Regions from separate parts of the Brevibacillus sp. BD137 genome, predicted to be linked through region 1. Evidence: riboswitches for the same ligand, from Rfam matches in the RefSeq annotation. Region 1 holds a riboswitch; each other region holds the start of a gene.
The links. Region 1 has a riboswitch for S-adenosylmethionine ahead of ODZ53_RS08565 (MetQ/NlpA family ABC transporter substrate-binding protein). Riboswitches for the same ligand answer to the same signal wherever they lie in the genome.

Region 1 (4,154 bases):
AACTCTGTAAAAGGAATGATTGCAACCATCAGGATAATAAAAGGCAACGAACGCACAATGTTGATGATCGTATTCAGGGTGTGATAAATGATTTTATTCGGAAAAAGGTGGTTAACCTGTGTGATGACCAACAAAATCCCGAGCGGAATCCCGATCAGTGTCGCAATGAACAACGAAAACCCAACCATGATAACGGTCTCTTGCAGGGATTGCCCGAATACCGGAATCATTTCAATCAAACGCTCCATTAGCTACGCACCTCCTCTGGGGACACAATATCTACGCGGTAGACGGATTCACGCAAGAAGCGAATGCCATCTTGAATGGGCTGGTCTTCACCAGAAATGTGCAAAAGCAAAATGCCAAGGGCTGTTCCCTTAATGGTCGTAATCGAGCCGTACAACAGATTGGTGCTAATCGGAAAGCGTGCGGACAAGGTACCTAGAACAGGATCGAGAGCGGCATCTCCGCGAAAAGCAACGCGAACAATTTTGGAAACGGGTCCGGATTCTTTTATCTTGGACAAAATCTCCTGTGGTACCTGATCGTCAAAAACTGTTTTGATAAAATTACGGGTCGTTTGCTCTTGCGGATTGCTGAACACATCCAGAACAGAGCCTTGCTCGATGACGACGCCGTTTTCCATGATGGCTACTTGGTCGCAGATTTTCTTGATGACCTGCATTTCATGGGTAATCAGCACGATGGTCAGGTTGAACTTTCGATTGATGTCGAGCAACAGCTCCAGAATGGATTCGGTTGTTTGCGGGTCGAGAGCGGAAGTCGCTTCGTCACAGAGCAGGATTTCCGGATCGGTGGCAAGTGCACGAGCGATGCCCACCCGTTGCTTTTGTCCACCGGATAGCTGAGAAGGATAAGCGTTTGCTTTATCAGACAAGCCAACCAATCCGAGAAGGTCTTCTACCTTGCGCTTTATGACATCTTTGGGGACGTGATTCATCCGCAAGATTTCCGCCACATTGTCAAAGACATTATAGGAAGAGAGCAGGTTGAAGTGTTGAAAAATAATCCCGATCTTTTTGCGAGCTTGCCGCAGCTCTTTTTCCTTGAGGGTCAGCATGTTCTGGCCATTGACGATCACAGAACCGCTGGTCGGCTTCTCCAACAGGTTGATGGTACGGAGCAGGGTACTTTTCCCCGCTCCGCTAAAGCCGATCACCCCGTAGATTTGCCCTTTTTCCACCTGCAGGGATACGCCCTTCAATGCTTCTACCTGCTTGTTTCCTACTTGATACGACTTATGAATATCGGTTAGCTGTATCATAACGAGTTCTCCTTGTTGTTCTTGATGTTCCTGGCGTCGATCTTACCAGGACGGCAGTACAGCTCCTTCAAAGCGTTCGTCGATGAATTTTTTCACTTCTTCCGAGCGGTAGATGTCCACCAGCTTTTTGACGGCTGGGTTGTCTTTGTTGGTTTCGTTGGCTGCCAAGATGTTTACGTACGGAGAGTCAGCCGTCTCAGCGAAGATCGCGTCTTTTTTCGGGGAGTAGCCAGCTTCCATCGCGAAGTTTGTGTTAATCGAAGCAACCTCTACGTTGCTCAGCGAGCGTGCCAGGAAAGCAGCCTCCAGCTCTTTGAATTGCAAATTTTTCGGATTTTCCACGATGTCCAGTGGTGTTGCGTTGTCGCCCACGCCATCCTTGAGCTTAATCAAGCCAGCTGCTTGATAGAGCAGCAAGGCGCGTGCTCGGTTGGTCGGGTCATTTTGAATGCCGACAACGCCGCCTGCCGGGATGTCCTCGACTTTTTTATGCTTGGTGGAGTACAGGCCCATCGGGTACGTCACGGTTTTTCCGACCTCGACGATCTTTGTTTTGTGATCTTGATTGAACTTCGCCAAGAACGGGATGGTTTGGAAGCTGTTTACATCGAGATTTCCTTTATCGAGAGCTTGGTTCGGCTGTACGTAATCGTTGAAAACGACGACTTCGACGTCGAGTCCTTTGCCTTTGGCGACTTCTTTTACTTTGTTAAGAATCTCTTCGTGTGGGCCGCCAGTGACACCCACTTTGAGTGAGGTTTGTTCAGCAGCAGTGCCGCCGTTAGCAGGCGCAGCTTCTTGTTTGCCCCCGCAAGCCGTTACGAGCGATGTAGCGAGCAGTAGTGTAGTGAGCAGTAGACCAGTTTTTTTCATGAAAATACCCCTTTTCTCTGGATGTAAGATGGAAAAGAAAAAAGCCTCTTCCGACAGAAGAGGCGAAAACTGCAAGTATGTAACCACACTGCAACAATACCTCTCTTATCTGTCGGAATAAATTCCGCTGGATTTGGCACCGTATCGTTTGCGATAGGTTGCCGAGGTGTCATAGGGCCAGTCCCTCAACCTCTCTTCATAAGAGAATGTGCTATGAAATTATCATTCCAAACATTGTTGTTAATTCTTATTTGGATAGTTGGATTATAACGACTGATTTTTTCGGTGTCAACAGTTTTTGCAAACGAATGACTTGGTGGAAAAATGTGAAATTGATCTAAATACGAATATTCTATTGAAGAATGAAAAAATCATATGTATAATGAGAGCGAATGAACCCGATGCCAGCTATCGCAGGTGATGACATGACTCTCGTGGACTCCAATGAAACTAGAAAAAAGCTGTCTGCCATCTATAATGAGATAGCAAAAGAGTTGTTCGGATTTGGAACGACTTTGCTCCGAGTCACGATTGAAAATCAGATGATTACGTTCCAAGCTAAGCATCGCCGCTCTCCGCGCTCACAAGCGTTGGAAGGAGAAGCACCGGCCCTCAAGCTCGAAGTCGATTTTCGCATGTCCCTTCTTTATAAGAAGAGACTGAGAGAACGACTGGAAGAAGAGATGGGGTTGCCGTTGGAAGCCGTGCTGAGGGACTATGATGCGCCTACGCAGTGGGCGATCACGAATGTTATTTTAGCTGAATCAGAACTGAATACCTGACGCAATCGTTCGGATTTTCTCTTTTGATCTATCTTAAGGGGAGACCGTAGACTTTGCGTAAAAACGGGTGTCACTTCTCTTTGTTTACGAAGAAAAGTGCTCTTGTTTAGAATGATACGTTCTAATCAAGGGTACTTTTCTTTTTATTGTATCACCATATTTTGTCATCAAATGAACCCAACTGGAGGAGAATTACGATGAAGAAATTACTTGCTGGAATCCTGTCTTTTTCTATGATGTCACTGGCTCTCGCTGGCTGTGGCAGCAATGATCAACCACAAGCGGGAGGAGCTGGCGGCGAAGCCAAGGGCGAGCCACAAAAGCTGGTTATCTCCACATGGGGCTTCTCCGAAGACTTTTTCCGCAAAGAAGTATATGAGCCGTTTGAAAAAGAACATAACGTGAAAATCGTGCTGGAAATCGGGAACAACGCAGAGCGTCTGAACAAGGTCCGCCAAGGAAGCTCCGATGTAGACTTGATCTACCTCTCTGACTACTATGCACAGCAAGGGATTGAGAGTGGCGCATTTGAAAAAATCGACCGCAGCCGCATCCCGAACCTGGATCAAATCTACGACATTGCCAAAGCACCACTGGGCGAGGAGTACGGTCCAGCTTACACGGTTGGTCAATTCGGGATTGCCTACAATCCAAAGATCGTAAAAACCGAGATCAAGGATTGGAAAGATCTGTGGAACCCAGAGCTGACAGGCAAGCTGACACTGCCAAGCATTACGTCCACAACTGGCCCGATGGTTCTCGACAGTGCTTCTGCGATCGCGGGCAGCAAGGAATTTAACGAGGATCAAGCCTTCGCGAAAATGAAAGAAGTCAACAAAAGTGTCGTGAAGTTCTACGATAAGACCTCCGAATACGTGAACATGTTTGGACAAGAAGAAATCGGCGTAGGACCGATCATGGAAATGTACTTCAAAGACATCAAAGCTGCTGTTCCAGAGGCTGTTTTCATACAACCTGCAAGCGGCGGATATGCGGTTATGAATACGGTTAACATCGTAAAAGGCTCGAAAAACAAAGCACTCGCAGAAGACTTCATCAACTATCAGCTGAGCAAGGAAGTTCAAGAGAAAACAGCAAAAGCGAAAATCGATTCCCCTGTAAACAAGACCGTTCAACTGACAGAAGAAGAAGCAAAAGGTGTAACGTACGGGGAAGAAACCGTAAGCAAGCTGAAAATGCTGGACATGAAATTC
Region 2 (4,154 bases), on a different contig from region 1:
GTGGGATCAGCAGTACACGTGTCACGGCAGGCTCTGGAAGGTAGCTCGATCCCGTCGCATACTCCACCAGGGCTTCTGAGGTTAGCTTTCCTAGCTTGTTTTGCTTTTGCGACCAATCCCGTTCTAGCATGCGAACGATTTCTTCCTCACGGGGCTTAATGTGAGTGGTATACCAGCCTTCCATCAACTGGAGAATATGACTCCGCAGCACTTCTCCATCAACGGAAGTAATATGTCCGATATACGATTCAAAAAAGAGGTGCGCACGGCACGCTTCCTGCAAAGCGGCGCAATCATCCTTGCTTCCTTGTGCAGCCTTCCGCCGTGCCTCCTGCCTATTTTCACCGAGGTAAGGGAGGGCTTCGTATCGGAGCTGTTCGATTGAGAGCTCTCTGACATACGAGAGAAAGGAATTTAGATCAGCGAATGGGCAAAGATCGAGTAGTTGCAAAAGCGTCTTCCACGTGTTGTGTTCCTTCGCATAGTCGACCTCTTGCCGTACAGAAGGTGAAAGCTCGTCCAACAGTTGACGCCAGTAGGCAGGAGGGTGCTCCATCGTGTGATGCAATTGGTCGTAGGTAGCGGCAGCGATTCCCAAGGCAGCTTCGAATAAAGGAGAATACGAGAGCTCGACCCGATAGGTTGTTCGTTCACTGCCAATGTTCAAAATCTTCATGTGATCATCCTTCCAGAATTTGTACATAATTATGTATTTTATAAAATACGAATTCTAAATTCAATATTTTTCGAACGAAATGACAAAAGGAAAAGAAGAATCACAAATCTCTATCCAAAGAGATCATGTGATTCTTCTTTCTGTAAAGATATGGTTAGCCGACCGTGGATAATTGCAACGCACGCTGTAGTGCTTGCTCCAGATCAGAGAGGATATCGTCGATGGCTTCTGTACCGACGGAGAGGCGAATAAGTCCCGGAGTCACTCCGGCTGCTGCCTGCTCCTCTTCTGTCATCTGCTGATGTGTTGTGCTCGCTGGATGAATGATAAGTGACTTGGAATCTCCGACATTTGCGAGATGGGAGAACAGCTTCACTGACTCGATTAGTGTTTTTCCTGCCTCAACGCCACCGCGAATGCCAAAGGTCAGGATCGCGCCGGCACCTTTTGGCAAATATTTTTGGGCCAATTCACGCTGGGAGTCTGACTCCAATCCCGGATAACTCACCCACTCTACGGCAGAGTGATTGGCGAGAAACTGGGCTACTGCCAAGGCGTTCTGGCTATGCCGCTCGATGCGCAGATGTAGAGTTTCTAATCCTTGCAGGAACAAGAAGGAGTTAATCGGAGCGACTGCTGCTCCGATATCGCGCTGGAGCTGGACACGTGCCTTGATAATATAGGCAAGCGGACCGACTGCTTCTGTATAGACGACGCCATGGTAGCTAGGGTCTGGTGTAGTCAGACCTGGGAATTTTCCGTTGTTCCAGTCGAATTTTCCTGAGTCTACGATGATACCGCCAATTGCTGTTCCGTGGCCGCCGATGAATTTGGTGGTGGAGTGCACGACGATATCGGCCCCGTGCTCAAAAGGACGGCACAAAATCGGAGTCGCAAAAGTGTTGTCCACGATCAAGGGCACACCATTCTCGTGAGCAATACGGGCGATCGCCTCGATATCAGCGACATCAATGCGCGGGTTGCCGATTGTCTCGCAAAACACGGCTTTTGTCTTTTCATTGATATAGGTCCGGAAATTTTCCGGATTGGATTGATCTGCAAAATGAACCTTGATACCGAGGCGGGGAAGAGTGTGGGCGAACAGGTTGTAGGTACCGCCGTAGAGGCTGCTGGAAGCGACAATCTCGTCACCCGCATGTGCAATATTTAAGATGGCGAATGTAATGGCAGCCTGCCCGGATGCGGTCGCGAGTGCACCAACACCACCTTCGAGCAGAGCAACACGCTTCTCGAATACATCTTGTGTGGGATTCATGATGCGTGTATAGATGTTCCCAAACTCTTTTAGGCCAAACAGGTTGGCTGCATGCTCCGTATCGCGGAAAACATAGGAGGTTGTCTGATAGATCGGAACAGCACGTGAGCCTGTTACAGGGTCAACCTCCTGCCCACCGTGTACCGCAAGTGTTTCTGGCTTCCATTGTTGTTGATCGGACATGTCCATCTCTCCTTTTACTATGGGGAATCAGCGAATAAAAAAACGGAGCATTCTCCTGAGAAGAAGAAGGCTCCGAGCATACACGGGCTTTTGTTCATCTCTCAGAATCACTGGATTCTGCAGGAATTGGCACCATGCAGCTAGTCTGCTGGTTGCCGGGCTTCGTAGGGCCTGTCCCTCCACCGCTCTTGATGAAAATAATTGTTGTCGTAATTGTATGAAAATAAATCCGTGCTGTCAATGTGGAATATACAGTTATCAGGGAGGTTTTTATGTATATATGAATGAAGGTGGCTTACTCATGCCATTAATTTGTAACGGTTTTGTCTCAAGCTGTTCACATCCCGTGTGGCTACTGCCGCAGCGAAATAGGAGATAATGGTAGAAAATAGGGAGCATCAATGCAGGGTGAAGCCAAGTGCTCCTCGCGTTAGAAAAGTAAAAAAGCGTGTGATATCATGGAGGTGGTTACAACTGATCTGATCGTACATATAGGAGGATAAATAGCGATGAGCCATGGAGTAAAGGAAATGACACCACAAGAGCTGTTGGAAAAGCTGGAAGCCAAAGAGGAACTGCAAGTCATTGATGTACGTGAAGTGGATGAGTGGAATGCAGGTCACATTAAAGAGGCAAAGCTGATCCCACTTGGCTTTTTGCCACATCGTATCGATGAGCTGGATAAGAACATTCCGATTGTGATGGTTTGCCGCAGTGGTGCCAGAAGCAATACAGCTACAGAGTATTTGAGTGCACAAGGGTATGACGTGGCGAATATGGTTGGCGGCATGCTCGCATGGCCAGGTGAAGTGGAACAATAAACGAGATAGAAACAGTGTGAATGCCTCCCGTGTGTAATCAGGAGGCATCACACATGGGACAAGCAGGGAGGAAGCAACCGATGAGTGAAGGAGCACAATTGCAGCAGGAATCTGCAATGAAGAAACATTGGTTTCCTGTGTTAGCTGGTATTATCATTTTAGCTATCGTCGGAGTATTTGGTTATAATTACATGACAAAAGAGAAGATCGAGGTATTGAAGCCGATCGCAGACTTCACCTTAGACAACAGTGACGGAACAACCTATACATTTCATTCAAGTGCTGGCAAGGTACGACTGGTAGAGTTTATGTTTACCAAGTGCCCGGATATTTGTCCGGCGACTACGTTCAACATGGCCAAGCTGCAAGATCAGTTGAAAGAAAAGGGACTGTTCGGAGACAAAGTGGAGTTTGTTTCCATTTCCTTTGACCCTGATAACGATACGCCGGAAGTCTTGCAGGACTATGCAGCCAAGTTCAAGGCAGATCAGAGTGGCTGGAAGTTCCTGCGTGGGGACGCTCAGGCTGTAGAGAAAGTAACGAAGGATTTTGGTCTGATGGTCATTAAGGAGCCAGATGGTTCTTATTCCCACACGGCTCGCATGTTCCTTGTGGATGGAGAGGGAAACATGCGTCGCGCGTACGGGATGGCAGCTAACATGGAACTGGAAGTCATGATGAAAGAGATGGTACAGCTCGCTGACTAGCGGGTCTCCTCATAGAAGATGTTTACGACCTCTTCTGTTTGATTCACGAATTCAATATGAACGAGTAACGCCCACCTGCGATTGCTTTCTTGAAGCAAGAGCTTAAACGTCTCTTCTGACGTGGTGGGCGTTTTTTGTTTTCGTCCGACATGCAGGTAGTCCACAATTTGAGCGTTTGGATATCGCTTCATCGTTTCCTGCATCGCGAGCCTGCCCCATTTTGCATAGGGAGGCTGGGCATAGGTAGGGAACGGCTGAAAGATGAGCAGGAAAAGGACGGTGGAGAGAAGGGGCATCATGTTCCGATAGCGAAATAGGCGACGAGCGGTTTGCACTTGCTATTCCCTCTCTTTTTCGAATGGTTTGCCATGTATTTTGAAGACTTTTCGGAATATCATTCGTAGAAAATAATGACAATGAAGTGCGGGAGGTTTTCGATGCATTACTTGCTCATTCCCTTATTTAACGTTCCTGTTTTGGTGGGGGTTCTT
Region 3 (4,154 bases), on a different contig from region 1:
AGCCAAATCAGCATGAAACCCGAAACCCTCGCTCGAATCCGCGAAGGTCGAATCGAAAAGGGCGATGTACTCGCCGTAGCGCAGGTAGCAGGTGTCATGGCTGCCAAAAAAACGTGGGAAATCATCCCGATGTGTCATCCGCTGCCATTGACTGGCATCGACATACAATTTGCTTTTGAGGACGAAACGACGCTTGCGATTACAGGAACCGTGAAGACGACAGGGAAAACAGGCGTCGAGATGGAGGCATTGACCGCTGTAAGCGTAGCGGCTTTGACGGTGTATGACATGTGCAAAGCCATGGATAAAGAAATGATAATCGGTCCGACCAGTCTGCAATCCAAAACAGGCGGAAAAAGCGGCGATTTCCATCGGGGAGAGAAGTAAGCCATGAGGCAAAAGTGGGAATCTTATCCGAGCAGCATTCGTTTATTGGCGATTGCTGCCGTCATTTTTTCTACCGGAATGGCATGTATTTGGCCGCTGGTCACGATCTATATTCACAACCATCTCGGAAAGCCGCTGACTGTAGCCGGCTTCTTGTTGCTTTTAAACCAAGGCGCATTCTTGATCGGGAGTATAGTCGGCGGGATGCTGTTTGACCGCTGGGGCAAAATGCGCACCATCATTGTCGGTTCCATCGGCGTTATCCTAATTTCGCTCGGATTAGGTGTTACGGAGGATTTTACGATTTATGTTGTGTTGCTTCTGTTGAATGGACTGTTTTATGGATTACTTTCTCCTGTGATGAATGCATTGGCCGTAGTTTTGTGGCCGGACGGAGGACGTAAAGGAATCAATTTGATCTATGTCACCCTCAATGTGGGGGTAGCTGCCGGTTCTGCGTTGGGCGGCTTCTTGGCAAGTGTGTCATTTGCCTGGACGTTTTTCGGTAATGCTATTTCACAAGTGATCGTCCTCGCCATGTTCATGCTCATTTTGCCGCGTCAGTTAAAAATGGTGGAACAACAATGCCAAAACTCGACGACTGGACAAAGCATGCCTGAGCAAGCAACTGATGATGTGCTGCGACAACCACAGCAAGAGCCAAAGGTGGTATGGGGAGCATTACTGCTATTATGCGGGGGGCTATTAATTAGCTGGATTGTCTATGTACAATGGACAACGGTGCTGTCAACCTATATGCAATCCTTGGGCATTTCCCTCCGTCAATACAGTCTGTTGTGGACGCTGAACGGCGGCTTGATCTTGTTTGGTCAGCCATTGATTGCGTGGGTCATTCGACGTTTTGCCCGAACGCTAAAAGCCCAAATGCTCTTGGGCGCCTATATTTTTGCCTTGTCGATGTTGATTTTGTCGCAATCAACGGCTTATGCAGGCTTTGTAGCGGGTATGTTCATCATGACGCTGGGCGAAATGCTGGTGTGGCCAGCGGTGCCGGCAGTTGCTGCACAGTTTACGCCAGCGGGACGAGAAGGCTTCATTCAAGGGCTGATTGCAGGGACTGGATCAGCTGGGCGGATGCTCGGACCACTGCTCGGGGCCTTCATTTTCCAATCGATTCACGCGCAGGGACTATTGTTCGTGATGGCAGGCTTGTGTCTGTTGTCTGTGGCATTCTTTGCCTTCCACACCTCTTTTCACAAAAGAAGGCATCACGTGCCGGTACAGAATCAAGCATCTTGACACGGTTTACGTGCTCAAGTAGTATGGTATAGACGAAAAAACAGTATATTCCGTGTGTTTGACTTATTCAGAGAGGTGGAGGGACTGGCCCTATGAAGCCCGGCAGCGGATCTGTGCCATGTGATGGACAGATGCTGTGCCAATTCCAGCAGGATTTTTTCCTGACAGATAAGGACGTGACCAAGCTGATCTCCCCCTTTTTCTGTATGGAAAAAGGGGGTTTTACTGTATTGGCCCAAGAAAGGAATGGAAGAAAGATGCGCATTCAACCCGCCGATATGATTGATCGACTCCCTACCCAGTTTTTTGCGACCCTGGTGGCAAAAGTAAACAAGGTCATTGCGCAAGGCCATGACGTCATTAACCTGGGGCAGGGCAATCCCGATTTGCCGACACCGCCGCATATTATTGAAGAATTACAGGCGCAAGCGGCACAACCACTCCATCACAAATATCCGCCTTTTCAGGGACGCGTGGAACTGAAGCAGGCAGTAGCTCATTGGTATAAGCAAGAATTTGATGTGGACCTCGATCCGGAGGAAGAAGTAGCGATTTTGTTCGGCAGTAAAACCGGACTCGTAGAGATTTGCCAAGTACTCATGAATGCAGGCGATGTTGCACTGGTTCCAGACCCAGGCTATCCGGATTATTGGTCGGGGGTTGCAGTCGTAGGCGGACGGATGGTCATGATGCCGTTGAAGGCGGAAAATGACTTCTTGCCAGACTACAGCCAGCTGTCCCAAGCTGATTTGGATCGAGCGAAACTGATGTTTCTCAACTATCCGAACAATCCGACAGCAGTCAACGCACCACTCGAGTTCTATGAGGAAACCATTCGTTTTGCCCGAAAACATGAAATCGTCGTCTGCCACGACTTCGCCTACGGGGCGATCAGCTATGACGGGAAAAAGCCGGTAAGCTTCATGCAGGTTCCGGGTGCAAAAGAAGTGGGTGTAGAATTTTATACCTTGTCCAAAACGTACAACATGGCAGGCTGGCGAGTAGGTGCCATGGTAGGTAATCGCGAGCTAGTTCGTCTGATTAACCTCATTCAGGACCATTACTTCGTCAGTCTGTTCGGTGCAGTACAGATGGCGGCAGCCAAAGCGATGACGGATTCGCAGCAGTGCGTCCGCGATCTCGTCGCTGTCTACGAAAGCCGCCGCAATGCCTTGTACTCCAATCTGCATCGGATTGGCTGGCAGGCTCCGCCATCTCAAGGTTCGTTTTTTGCTTGGCTTCCTGTTCCAAGTGGCTTCACATCTGAGGAGTTCTCTGACCTGCTTTTGGAAAAAGCGCATGTCGTCGTAGCGCCAGGAAATGGCTTTGGCCCGACAGGTGAGGGCTATGTGAGAGCGGCTTTGTTATCCAATGAAGAGCGTCTCGCGGAAGCGGTTCAGCGGATTGAGCGGTTAGGGTTATTTACGAAAACAAAATAAAAGCGAGGCAAATTGGCCACACTACCATACAAATGGAGTGTGGCTTTTTTCTTCTAGAATAAAAATCATTCTCATTATTGACAGATAATGATTTTCATTATACGATGTCATTGTTGTTAATGATAATTAGTCTCAGCGAGAGCGGGAGGGTACCATGCGCTATCAGATTAACGGTTACACGGATATGTATACGGTGATCGCCAACGAGCGAAAAATCGGCGGAGCCATTGAAGCAGGCCAGATTCGCTTGCGGACGGGAGAAGTTTACGCCAATGCTGTTCTCACTCGTTTGGAAATGTCAGGTGCGCATTTTTGCTCGATCGGATTTGTTACGGAAGAAGGCAAACGGCTGATTGTCCATGTGAATGATATCAGCATGATCGCTGATGCTCGTCACGTCAACGTATGTGAGCTGACGAACGAATGCATGAGAGTAGAGAAGTCAGCAGAGAGACTGAAGCGATTGAAGCGACTCTGTGAGCTGAATGAAGGTAGCTGTACGCCGACCTTCCAGGAAGAGGCATTGCTATTGGCAAGCGATATCGGTATGGAAGAAGCGTCCAATCATGTCGACCTCTCTTTCCTTCCACAAACAGAGAAACCACGTGTGTTCCGTATTGCTTAGCGAAAATAAAGCCGATACATATGAACCCCTTTTCGTTTCATACGAAGAGGGGTTTTTTGCATGCAGTGTGTGAAGACTATTGGTTGAACAACCGCTCGACATAGTCAAAACCTATCTGCTCATAGCTAGCAAAGATTGGACTTACGCTGTTGACAGTGATAAAACAAGGATAAGCAAAATCAAGGGGGAACGGAACATGGAGTACTCATTTTCAAAATCTGTCGAAGCACTATCCTCCTCGGCTGTCCGGGAAATCTTGAAGCTGACCCAAGGCAATCAAGTGCTCTCGCTCGCAGGTGGACTGCCAGCAGAGGATTCTTTTCCAATCGCAGAGATGCGCGAAGCGTTTAACCGCGCATTTGAAAAAGGAGCAAAAGCTCTTCAGTACGGATTGACTGATGGATACCTGCCGCTTCGTGAGTGGATTGCATCCCGCATGAAGC

Region 2: it holds a riboswitch for S-adenosylmethionine, as region 1 does, so the genes downstream of both, ODZ53_RS24110 (homocysteine synthase) here and ODZ53_RS08565 (MetQ/NlpA family ABC transporter substrate-binding protein) in region 1, are expected to answer to the same signal.
Region 3: it holds a riboswitch for S-adenosylmethionine, as region 1 does, so the genes downstream of both, ODZ53_RS23635 (pyridoxal phosphate-dependent aminotransferase) here and ODZ53_RS08565 (MetQ/NlpA family ABC transporter substrate-binding protein) in region 1, are expected to answer to the same signal.

Annotation. Positions count from the first base shown of each region.
Region 1 covers NZ_JAOTNO010000003.1:409,377-413,530, reverse strand. Annotated here, with positions in the region: gene ODZ53_RS08575 (methionine ABC transporter permease) at 1-248, opposite strand, end outside; gene ODZ53_RS08570 (methionine ABC transporter ATP-binding protein) at 248-1,285, opposite strand; gene ODZ53_RS08565 (MetQ/NlpA family ABC transporter substrate-binding protein) at 1,328-2,158, opposite strand; SAM riboswitch class I at 2,261-2,363, opposite strand; gene ODZ53_RS08560 (hypothetical protein) at 2,584-2,940, shown strand; gene ODZ53_RS08555 (ABC transporter substrate-binding protein) at 3,138-4,154, shown strand, end outside.
Region 2 covers NZ_JAOTNO010000014.1:72,203-76,356, reverse strand. Annotated here, with positions in the region: gene ODZ53_RS24115 (ArsR/SmtB family transcription factor) at 1-676, opposite strand, end outside; gene ODZ53_RS24110 (homocysteine synthase) at 831-2,135, opposite strand; SAM riboswitch class I at 2,227-2,333, opposite strand; gene ODZ53_RS24105 (rhodanese-like domain-containing protein) at 2,645-2,956, shown strand; gene ODZ53_RS24100 (SCO family protein) at 3,037-3,663, shown strand; gene ODZ53_RS24095 (YqzG/YhdC family protein) at 3,660-3,998, opposite strand; gene ODZ53_RS24090 (hypothetical protein) at 4,101-4,154, shown strand, end outside.
Region 3 covers NZ_JAOTNO010000013.1:147,754-151,907, forward strand. Annotated here, with positions in the region: gene moaC (cyclic pyranopterin monophosphate synthase MoaC) at 1-387, shown strand, start outside; gene ODZ53_RS23630 (MFS transporter) at 391-1,647, shown strand; SAM riboswitch class I at 1,708-1,822, shown strand; gene ODZ53_RS23635 (pyridoxal phosphate-dependent aminotransferase) at 1,905-3,086, shown strand; gene ODZ53_RS23640 (hypothetical protein) at 3,241-3,711, shown strand; gene ODZ53_RS23645 (aminotransferase-like domain-containing protein) at 3,908-4,154, shown strand, end outside.